Regions from separate parts of the Paenibacillus sp. FSL H7-0442 genome, predicted to be linked through region 1. Evidence: predicted binding sites of a transcription regulator. Region 1 holds the regulator's gene; the other holds the start of a gene.
What was found. Region 1 encodes Rex, which represses fermentation and respiration genes when NADH is low (regulators of the CRP and FNR family bind a similar motif). Its sites were predicted from a motif close to TTGTGAAATATTTCACAA; they were not measured.
Positions count from the first base shown of each region.

Region 1 (6,053 bases):
TGGATTGTGGCGCACATACCCAAGCGCTTTCCCACGTGGGCTAAGTGCAACCTGGCTTACGCTACCAGGACGAACAATTTCGGCCATAATAGCATGTCCCAGTTCATGGATCGCTACACGTTTTTTCTCTTCCAAGGTCGATTCTCGATCTGTCTTTTCACCCATCATCACTTTGTCAATTGCCATCGACAGATGTTTCTGTGCAATCATTTTCTGATCCTGTCTCATCGCATAGATTGCCGCTTCATTCATTACGCTCTCCAGCTGTGCGCCAGAAAACCCGTAAGATTCCTCAGCAATTTTATCCAGATTCGCATCTTCCTGAATCGGTTTGTTTTTGGCATGAATTTTAAGAATATGAAGACGGCCCTTCTTATCAGGCAAATCCACTTGAATATGACGGTCAAAACGCCCTGGGCGCGTTAAGGCGCTGTCCAGCATTTCTTTACGGTTTGTTGCCGCAATGATCAAAATCCGCGGTGTATCTACCGAGTAAATACCATCCATTTCTGTCAGCAACTGATTCAAAGTCTGATCATATTCTCGTTGCTGTCCACCCTCACGTTTACCACCAATTACGTCGATTTCGTCAATAAAAATAATTGCATTTTCCTTCTTTTCCTTGGCTGCACGAGTACGTGCCTCCCGGAACAACTCACGCACACGACCTGCTCCAACACCAACGTACATTTCAACAAATTCACTACCTGAGGCTGCAACAAAAACAGAATTAGTATAGTGTGCCGCTGCCTTAGCCATCAGTGTTTTTCCTGTTCCCGGAGGACCTGTGAGCAAAACGCCTTTTAATGGACGGATACCAAACTTGGAGATTTCATCATGTCGATTCAAAAAATCCAAGGCCTCACGCAGCTCCTGCTTAGCGCTTTCTTGCCCACCGATTTCCTCAAAAGTCAGCTTGTCCGGGCCATTTTTTTTACGTTTACGTTCTTGCCCAGCACCTACGGCCAAGCCTCCACGAGCATGCATGAGCATTAACAAGCCGCTGAACATCACACCAGCAACTAGAAGAGGGATAATATTTACCCCAATAAAAACGAGAAATATAATGGTTACCGGCACAATGCCGATTAATATTTCCTTGATCCATCTAGGCATTAGGCCATACCCCCATCTGCTGAGATTGACGTGGCAAAACGATAAACTTGGTCGCTTTCCCTTCGCTGAGTCGGATATAGACATTGTTCGAATCCATGTCGGTATCAGCTTTGATACCCGTCTTTTTCTTTTTCATATGCTCAACTGTAGATGAAATTTGAGTATACTTTCTATTTTCCATCGCTTCGGCTACAGGAAACATAGCCTCAGACCACCATTGATTCAGTGCTGAATTGGAACGGTCTGCAATATCGAGCTTAATGGTGCGGCTGCCAATGATGGATTGTCCTTTTTGCTTAACTACATCGACCAATCCGGCCACATCCGCCTGCGGTTTGAGATCTAGTTTCAATACAACCTGATCCTGTTTAATATCTATTTGAGCGCTTGTCACGCCTGGATATTGAGAAACCAGTTTTTCCAGAGGACTTTGCATTGTAACCTGACGGTAAATGAACCATCCCCCAAATAGCAGCAAAGCTGCCAAAACTGCCGCCACAACGATAGGAACTGCACGCAATTTCAAACAACATCCTCCTCTCAAAATGTAATACTCAGAAGAAACGGGACGAATGTCAACAAACAACCAAATTGCATGATCTTACAGTGATCAGCAATTCTTTTTTCTATCATTTTTGTCTATCACTTATAAAATATAGTATATCATAACGTATATCTAAAATCGAAGGCAATGTGTGGAGGAGTTGTGATGAGGCAAAATCTTTGGTTATGGTGGAGGTGGGACGCTGCGTGTAGGATTTGATCTTACGATCGCTGTTGCCCGCCATAAAGATGAATTTGCCTTAGGAGAGAAGTTGGGTAGGTAAAGATGCTTCGCTGGCATTCAGCTCATCTTTACGGCATAGCAAGACTAAAAGACGTAAACACGAATTTCATCGCATTTACGTCTTTTTCTTGAGCTTTTAATCATTTACTAGTCATTCATTCCACATCTGCTGATCCTCAACCAGCTCAGTTATTGGGCAAAGTATACTTTACCCCCGTCGCTCCCCCATCTGAAAAACGGTAAAAGGCATAGTAATGATGGCTTCCATCATCGTAAAACAGCTGCCACACATATTCGCCATTGAACACACTCGGCAGGAGGCTTACAATTTTCACACCTGGAAGCTGCTGCTGAATTAGCGCCGTCATTTTTTGCTCGTCGACTCCGTTCTTCAGCAGCTCGGTATGAACACCGCTATTATCTGCGGCAGGTACGTTAGGTTGTCCCTCCACTTTTTGAAAAGGAACCCATACCATTATATTTTCATTCTGTGCATTTTTCCCTTGAACCACCCAATAAACCTGATCCCATACAGACTTCCATGTTTGAGTCGTGCTAACCAGGCCACCTGATTGCTTGGCCTTAATGATAGCGGCATTTTTCTCAGCCACCTGGTCTTGAGTAACATAGGAATAATACCAGAAAATGCTGACCAGGATCAGTATCACGGCCAAAATGGCGACCGCTATCCATTTTTTCTTATTTTTCAAACCCGTGCTTCCTCTCTAAGGGGATGTGACACCTGAATTAGCGCGACAGCAGCCCTTCAAAGGCGGCTTGTGCCTCATGTTTGATACGTTCCTCGTCCATAGTCAGGCATTCGCCGTTTTTCACAACCTGACGACCGTCTACCCACACATGAGCCACGTCCTTGGCGCTTGCAGAGTATACCGCATGGGAAATAAGATCTGTACGCGGCAAGAAATGTGCCTGATTCAGATCCAACGCGATAAAGTCAGCCTTGTTGCCTGCTGCCAACGCTCCTACTTCTTTTAAACCAATCGACTTTGCACCGTATTCTGTTGCCAGACGCAGCGCTTCACTTGCAGGAACTGCCGTAGGGTCACCGGATACACCCTTGTGAATAAGTGCTGCCAGACGCATTTCCTCGAACATATCCAGGTTATTATTGCTGGCAGGACCATCCGTTCCGAGAGAAACCGTAACCCCTGCACGCAGCAATTCAGGCACTCTTGCCACACCACTTGCCAGCTTCAAGTTGCTGCCAGGATTGTGGGAAACCGCTACACCACGTTCTGCCAGTAAAGCTATTTCTTCGTCGTTCAAATGAACGCCATGGGCAACAAGCGAAGGACGGGAGAAAAAGCCAAGCTTATCCAAGTGTGCAACCGGACGCAAACCGTAGTCGCGTACGTTTTGCTCTACTTCGGCGATCGTCTCAGACATGTGCGTATGCAGTGGCAAGTCCAGATCATGCGCAGCTTGTACGAATTTTTCAATAAACGCAGGTGGACATGTATATGGCGCGTGCGGAGACATCATCGTAGTAATACGCCCGTCTGCTTTACCGTGCCAGTTACGTGCAAAAGTCACGGCCTCTGCCAGCTTGATTCGCTGTTCTTCCTCCGAACATAGTCCAATTGCTCCACGCATCAGACTTGCACGAATACCTGACTCTTCAGCCACACGAGCCACTTCATCCATATGATCGTACATATCGAGGAAGGTTGTTGTTCCACCTTTCAGCATTTCCAGCACAGACAAGGACGTACCCCAGTACACGTCTGTAGAAGTAAACTTGGCTTCCATAGGCCACATTTTTTCTTGAAGCCATACTTGAAGTGCCAAATCATCTCCATGCCCACGCAGTAGAGACATCGCCGCATGACCATGAGTATTGATCAGACCAGGTAAAAACAATAGCCCTTTACCATCGATCGCTTCCGTCTCTTCCTCACCCGCAGGCAAGGTTTCGCCAATATAAGTAATACGACTATCCTCCACAATCATAAAACCATGGACTACCCCTGCTTCTGGTCCATTTATGGCAAAAGATCCGTTTTTAATCATCCATTTATTCACTGTCATATTGGGTTTCTTCCTTTCCGTCCTCCAAATAATAAGCGAGGCTAAGCAAATCAGTTGTAAAGTCTGTGGCATGAATCCGAATGTTGGCTGGTGCCTTGAGAGTAGTCGGTGCAAAGTTCAGGATCGCTCCAATTCCGCTCTCAATAAGCCTGTCAGCCACGTGCTGTGCTTCAAAATCAGGTACGGTAATAATCCCGATTCGAATGTGTTTTTCTTTCACAGTCGCTTCCAGTTCATCCATCGGTTGCACGACCAATGTATTGATCTTGGTTCCTACCTTATCCGGAAACGCATCAAATACCGCTACAATCTTCATATTGTCTTTTAAATAAGCGTTATAATTCGAAAGGGCTTGCCCCAGATTACCCGCTCCGACCAATACTACATTAATTTGTTGGTCGATTTTCAGGATATGGCGTATTTTCTCAATGAGATAAGAAACATCATAACCAATACCCTTCCGACCAAAATCTCCAAAATAAGCAAGATCTTTACGGATTTGGGCCGGGTTCAAATCTAGCCTCTGTCCCAACTCTTGAGAAGAGACCGTAGCCACCTCCCGTTTGTGCAGTGCATTCAGATAACGTAAATATACGGGTAACCTCCGTACGACAGCCTCTGAAATTTTATCTGATTTCATACTTGCTCCCCCTAATTGTAACGAACATACTTATGTCCGTCCGTTATGCCTCTGTCTCCGGGGCGGATTGGAGCCATTCGGCGATGCGGGGCACCATTTGCTCCGATGGCATATGCTCCATTTTTGGTCCCGGTAACGAGTACAAAAAGTGCTTTCCGTAATAGGATTCAATCACACGCGTATCATAAACGATAACGACCCCGTGGTCGTTCGCTGTACGTACCAACCGACCAAATCCCTGTTTGAAGCGAATGACCGCTTGCGGTACAGACAGCTTCATAAATGGATTCTTCTTCTGCTGCTGGAGCAGTTCGCTTTTTGCCTCCAGCAGCGGGTGATTCGGCGGTTGAAACGGCAAGCGAACAATGGCTAGACAAGTCAGAGCCTTCCCCGGAATATCGACGCCTTCCCAGAAACTGCTGGTCCCCAGCAATACAGAAGCTTTCGCTTCCTGAAACCGGCGGGTTAGCTTGCTGCGACTTCCACTGTCCACACCTTGTCCCAGCACAGTAATTTCGCTGGATGCTAAGGCCTCTTTGAGCGGCTCATACACTTGCCGGAGCATCCGATAGGACGTAAACAGAACGAGCATTCTCCCACGTGTCGCCTGAGCAGTCGCTCCTAGAGAGCTAACGAGCATATCTACAAAATGCGCATCTCCTACACTGCCCTTCACACTTGGGAAATCCCGTGGAATAACCAGCAACACCTGATCCCTGTAATTAAAGGGTGACGGGAGCTGCGAAGTCATCAGCCGCTCTTGATCTGCGGCCTCCTGTAAGCCGAGCTGATCGATCATGTACTGAAACGACTTATCTACCGACAAGGTAGCAGAAGTCAGAATAATGCTTCTTTTTTTGTCAAAAAACATTTCTTTCAACTGGCGGCTCACATCGACGGGTACCGCATAAAATTGCAATGATTTACTACGGAATTGCCCGCTCGCCTCGAGCCAGTATACGGTTGTTTCATCATCGAGTCGGATAAAAAAGCGCAAATTTTCTCGAATCCCCGCCAAATCCTTGAGCAGACCCGTGATATCTGTAATAAGGCTATCCGCCGCATAATCGTCATGTTCTTCCTTGACGTCCAGCATCAGCTTGTCGCCCTTGCGCAAAATTTCGCTCATTGTTACATATAGCTGATTTTCCAAAGCTCCCGCCTGATCCCACTTTGCAGGCTTGGCCGAAGGTTTGAGACGGGAAGAAAACTGTCCTGTTTCACCCGGTGTCGCATCACTTCGCTCCGGCAACATGCCAAACAGTTTGTCGCTTAGCAGGTCCCAAGTTTCCTTCACCTCTAACACGAGCGGATACAGCTGATCAATGGTTGAGGCCCAATCTGCCGACTTCTCGTGTCCCGATTTCGCCAACTGTTGACGAAGTGAAGGCAGTTGTCCATTCTTGCTGTCTTTGAACAGTCGCGTCAGTGTATGCACGAGTGTGAAATATTTCATATGCA
Region 1 is NZ_CP151963.1:3,291,205-3,297,257, forward strand. It holds gene MHH57_RS14320 (AAA family ATPase) at 1-1,116, opposite strand, end outside; gene MHH57_RS14325 (hypothetical protein) at 1,109-1,642, opposite strand; gene MHH57_RS14330 (DUF5590 domain-containing protein) at 2,089-2,613, opposite strand; gene MHH57_RS14335 (amidohydrolase) at 2,651-3,952, opposite strand; gene MHH57_RS14340 (redox-sensing transcriptional repressor Rex) at 3,939-4,592, opposite strand; gene dinG (ATP-dependent DNA helicase DinG) at 4,636-6,053, opposite strand, start outside.

Region 2 (6,053 bases), 2.4 Mb from region 1:
TCAAAATTACGGAGCGAAGCGTGTACGATGAGTCTGTTAAAACTGGTCATGCCGATTATTTGGGCTATAAGTTTACGCCTGCTTACTTTGAGTCGTTAGCTCAATTTCAGCCGTTCCAGGAGGCCGTTAAATTTAACGGGGATGTGCTCGTCATTCATGGAACCTCGGATGATATTATTCCTGTCGATTATGCATTTCTGTTTCAAAAGATATTCTGGATGCGTCCAGAGGGACGCTGTGATAAAGAGATTATTTTCCAGGGAGATCACACTTTCTCGTCAGGTAAAGAGCGGCAACGGCTCATTGATCGGACGCTTGAATGGCTGGATGAACAGGAAAATATTCAACGTGATTGGCAGCACTGGATGATCTGATTTCAGTGTGTAACGGATTGTATTGGAAATTGCGCCTCCGCCGGAGTAAAATGGAAGAGTAACACTATACTGGCGTGTGGAGGTTGGCAGCGATGACATTACCCTCAATTTTTGTTGCGCATGGTTCACCGACACTGGCTGTAGAAAATAACGCATATACCAGCTTTCTTGCAAAGCTGGGCGCGAGCCTGCCCCGACCCAAAGGAATTGTCATTTTTTCCGCGCATTGGGATAGCCCCGATCAATGTATTGGCGCGGATGATCAGCATGCAGCGTTGCACGATTTCTATGGCTTTCCTGAAGAAATGTACTCAATCGATTACCCTGCACCAGGCGATCCAAAGCTGTATGAGGAGATAGAGCATCTGTTCAGTCAGCATAACTTGTTCCACCAGCCGGTTCGGAACCGGGGACTGGATCATGGAGCATGGGTGGTTTTGCGGCATATATATCCTGATGCGGACATACCGGTCGTACCGTTATCTATTGATTCTCGGCGCGCTCCTCAAGAGCAATACGAGATTGGACGGATGCTGGCGCCGTTGCGAGAACAAGGGATTTTGATTATCGGTAGCGGCGGATTGGTCCACAACTTGCGGACACTCAAGCAGACGAGTGAGCCAGCCGATTGGGCCGTTCAATATGATGACTGGATTGCACAGCAGCTTCAAGACTGGAATTTACGTCACTTATTCCAATATGACAAGAAGGCTCCATATGCCAAACAAGCGGTACCTTCTTATGGAATAGAGCATTTTTCACCTTTGTTTTATGCGATGGGGGCTGCGGATCAGGAGCGCTCCGCGCATAAGCTTTTTCAGTCGTATGTCCTTGGCTCGCTGAGTCTCAATTGTTGGGCTTTTGGTCAAGAAAGTGATACGTAAATGTAAAAAAGAACTTCCGAATCCACATGCTGTGTGGGAATGGAAGTTCTTTTGTGTTTTTTGCGTCTTCGATTAATTAGAAGGCACGTTCTTTTTTAGCCAAGTGGATACCTGCGAAGTACGTTGATCTCCATTTTGATCCAACAGTGTCATAAATGCTTTCAGCTTTTGAATATAGGTGCTCTTCGAATCCATATTACGTTGAACGAACCATTGATACCCTTTTTTGGCATACGGATGAATCTTCCCGGTATCATGATCGAATAATGGCGTATTGTTCGTGCCGTAGAAAGTATAGAAAAAGTACAGATCGTGCAATTTTTTTATAGCTTGTGTACGATTGGAATGTGGATATTGGTTTAAAAACAATTCCTGTGCCAGCACTCGTCCGGCTAACTGTTGATAGCCGATACGGAGCGCGGCATCTTTGGTAGCAGCCTGTCCGGATTCCATCGACATGATGTCAATATAGCTGCGGATATCTGCCGTGGTGTGCTTCCCGAATACTTTATATTTTTCATAGTTGATGATTGGGTAATACATGCCTTCTGCGGTTTCAAGTTTGTAGCCGGCATCTCTTGTTTGAGTTAGCAACTTTTTCAGGTTCGCATCGCTTGTACGGCTGATTACATTTGTGAACGAATCACCGGGTTTATAGATTTGATTTATTTTGGTTTGAACAGAGGTCGGGTATAGGGTCTGTGCATAGGAATCCAATTGCTGGTTCTGTGCATTTTCCAGATGAAGCACCATGAGGGTAGCTTGAGAAGCTGGAATGGATTGAATATGCTTTTGCAAATAAGTGAATGCCTGAGATAGCTTGCCGGGTTGGCCTAGTAGCTGCTCGAAGGTCTTGGAGATATGTTGTACACTTTCTGCCTGAGATGTCGTAGTAGACGTCGCCGCTTGGGCTGATGCCGTATATCCCGATCCCATAGTCTGCACTGTGAAAGTTACTGCTGCGAGCATGAGATAGGCTTTGGTGATTTTTTTCATGATATAACCCTCCATTACGTTCTTTGATGTAACTGTAGTGTATAGGGTAAATGTATCGTGAGCATTCCATGTTGTATCCAACTTGTAAACGTTTGGGGAGGATAATGAATCCGATAAAAGAGTCCGAGTTAGGAGGAGCTAAAATCCTCCTTGTGAGCATAACAGCGCAAAAAAATAACCATTATCCCGGAGGATAACGGTTATTTGGGGGATGTTTAAGCGATTTTTCGACTAGGGTCCGCTGGAAAGGTATCTTTATTTTTACCAAACAGTCCACGCAGGAAGGGCAGTACCCAACGGTCAAAGCCAATTCTTCCGGCATTTGCGCCAGCAACTACGAGGAAGATTTCAAACAGCAGGTAGATTGCATTGGTGCTTACTGTACCCGAGAACAGGAACGAGAAGTTCATAACCATGGCCATCAAAGCAGCCAGTGTAGTCAATGTACCGAGAAGCAGGCCAACCCCGACCAAGAACTCACCCAACGGGATCAGGACGTTGAACAAACCTACATTCGGCAGGGCAAAGGCTTCGAGGAACGATCCCCACCAGCCTTGTACAGCGGGATGGTCTCCACCTGTTTTAGCAATGGCCCCCGAGATAAATCCGCCTGCATCGAATCCACCTGTCAGCTTTTCAAGTCCGTGAGTCATCCATTCATAACCTAGATAAACCCGTACGACAGTCAGCAACCACATTGCGACTTTGTTCTCACGTAACCAGCTATTAAACATTCAAACCACTCCTCTTTCTTAATCTATAATGTTGGTTGTATTTCATTTTGTTGGGATGATCATCTTTGCTACACCTTTATTGTAGTAGGTTCAGTTACAGTTATTTGTGATAAAAATCACAAAGTCTGAATATTTTTAAAATTTTAATGTCTTCAGATAAGTATTCTATAGAGAGGTCATGCTTCAATCAAGACAAAAACAGGAAATAAAGCTTATAATGAGAAAAATAACGAAGTGGAGGGATGAACTTGTCCGGGCCCATTTCCCAACGAAATCATTGGTTGCGTGTAATGGCCTCAGCTCTGTTATGCATGACGCTGATGTCTTGTTCTGCTATGTCCAATACGGGAGATACTGAACCCGTTCCTCAACCGACCAAGCATAAAACAGAGAAGGAGGCGCTTGAACCGCCGAAGGAGCAGTCTACTCCGGCATTTACAGCTCCGCTTACCGGTCTTCCGGTGGAGCAGCCAGTTTTGGAGCGACCGCTCGCTGTCATGATTAACAATGCTCCAGCAGCACGTCCGCAGGCAGGACTTAGTCAGGCAGATATGGTATATGAAGTTCTTGCAGAAGGCGGAATTACCCGTCTGGTCGCTTTTTTCCAAAGTCATGGCGGAGATGTAAAGGTTGGTCCGGTCCGTAGCATTCGTCCGTATTTGATTGAGCTGGGCGAAACTTATGGTGCGTTGCCGATACACGCAGGGGGAAGCACAGATGCCTATGCGATTTTACAGCAGCAGCGGAAGGAACATTTAGATGAGATTTCAAATGGAGGGGCATACTTCTGGCGAAGCAAAGATCGTCGTCCTCCGCATAATCTATACACGGACGTGAATAGACTGCGCAAAGGAAGCGATAGTAAAGGGTATGCTACGCATACGGACGTTCCAGTATATACTTACCTTAAATCCGGCGAAACCCCAGTTATGGTGGACGAGACTGCAACATCTTTACAAATCCGGTTTTTGCTTAAAAGCTACCGGGTATCTTATACCTATGATCCAGCGGATCAACAATATAAGCGTTTTGTGAACGAAAAGTCACATGTGGATCAAAATAATAACCAACAGCTCTCAGCAGCCAATGTCATTGTGATGAGCACCAGGCATCGAACGTTGGATGATGTAGGCAGATTAAGTGTTGAACTGGACGGCAGCGGAGAGGCCATGGTGTTTCAACAAGGACAGTTAATACAGGCTGAGTGGCAACATACGCCAGGTGATGCGATTCGTTTTATGAAGAATGGGGTTGAAATTCCGTTAACGCCAGGTACATCCTATATACATGTGGTGCCTGCAGATACACCACTAAAGGAACATGTAACCATAGAAGTGAATTAGAAAACGAATTACACCTTTTTAGGAAAAAATTGTCGGATAATGAGCTTATATGTCGGGCACTGTATACGTATATCATGAAATTTGCTTTTACAAACATTACAAAAACATTGATGAGTGTGATAAGATAGCAAAGGTTGTCTATTGCAGTCGAAACAGGTTGCGGATATTTTCGTAAAGGGGTAATCGTTATGAGATTGAAGAAAAAGGATATATTCTTCGAGACGTTGGAAAATATGGCAGATACGATCGTGCAAGCAGCCGATTATTTTGCCCAACATACTTCAAATCTTCAAGATGTGACTTTGTTTACAAATGAAATGAAGAAGTATGAAAATAAGTGTGATGATTACACACACACGATTATTACTGAACTGAACAAGACCTTCATTACGCCGTTGGAACGCGACGACATCATGGAACTGACAACAACCATGGATGATGTGTTGGACGGTCTTGAAGCGACGGCTTCCCGTTTTTATATGTACAACATTACGGAGCCGGACGAGTATATTGTGCAGTTCGCTGATATTCTGCGTCAATCAGCTTACGAAATTCAGAAAGCTGTACATCTGCTTTCACAGAAAAAATTGCTGGCCATTCGTGAATACACTATTCGTCTGAATGATTTGGAAAATCAGGGGGATGAATTGTTGCGTATTTGCATCAAAAACCTGTTTGCAACTGTAACTGACCCTATTGAACTGATTAAACGCAAAGAATTGTACGAACGCCTTGAAACGACAACGGATTCATGCGAGGATGTTGCAAATATGCTGGAATCCATCATTATGCGTAACTCGTAAGGAGTCCTTTTACATGGATACAAGTTTACTGGTATTGGGTATTGTTATTTTTCTTGCTCTGGCATTTGATTTTATTAATGGGTTTCATGATACGGCGAACGCGATTGCAACTTCGGTATCGACCCGTGCATTGACCCCGCGACGTGCGATTATTATGGCTGCGGTCATGAACTTTCTCGGGGCAATATTGTTTACAGGGGTTGCGAAGACGATTGGTGGAAGTGTGGCTGATCCAACCAAGCTTACGAATGGAATTGATATCGTCATTGCGACGCTGATCGCTGCGATTATCTGGAACCTCTTAACCTGGTGGTTCGGTATTCCTTCATCCTCTTCTCATGCATTGATTGGTGCATTGGCTGGAGCGGTGTATGTAGGTGCAGGATCGGAAAAATTAAACTGGAGCGGCTTCATCGGGATTGTCGAAGGACTTATTTTCTCCCCGTTGATTGCTTTTGTTGTCGGTTACATCGTGATGATGATTTTAAAATACATCTTCGCTCATCGTAGTCCGCATACGGTGAACAAAGGGTTCCGTACAATGCAGGTCATTACAGCAGCGCTTCAGTCGTTCACGCATGGTACGAATGATGCTCAAAAGGCGATGGGGATTATTACATTCGCACTCGTTTCGTCGGGGTATCAGGACCATTTGGAAGTACCCATGTGGGTAAAAATTTCAGCCGCAACAGCCATGGCGCTAGGTACATCTATCGGGGGCTGGAAAATCATCAAGACGATGGGAACCAAGATTTTTAAAATCGAGCCAATTAACGGATTTGCAGCCGACATTTCGGGAGCCTCTGTTATTTTCACAGCTACATTGCTTCATTTGCCCGTAAGTACCACTCATGCCATTACTTCGGCTATTTTGGGTGTGGGTTCTGCGAAGCGTTTTTCCGCTGTGCGTTGGTCGCTG
Region 2 is NZ_CP151963.1:936,725-942,777, forward strand. It holds gene MHH57_RS04190 (alpha/beta fold hydrolase) at 1-374, shown strand, start outside; gene MHH57_RS04195 (class III extradiol ring-cleavage dioxygenase) at 467-1,258, shown strand; gene MHH57_RS04200 (hypothetical protein) at 1,331-2,254, opposite strand; gene MHH57_RS04205 (DoxX family membrane protein) at 2,470-2,988, opposite strand; gene MHH57_RS04210 (DUF3048 domain-containing protein) at 3,237-4,331, shown strand; gene MHH57_RS04215 (DUF47 family protein) at 4,520-5,134, shown strand; gene MHH57_RS04220 (inorganic phosphate transporter) at 5,148-6,053, shown strand, end outside.
Region 2: a site for Rex is predicted at 3,093-3,110, ahead of MHH57_RS04205 (DoxX family membrane protein). Genes of this name have one in related genera too.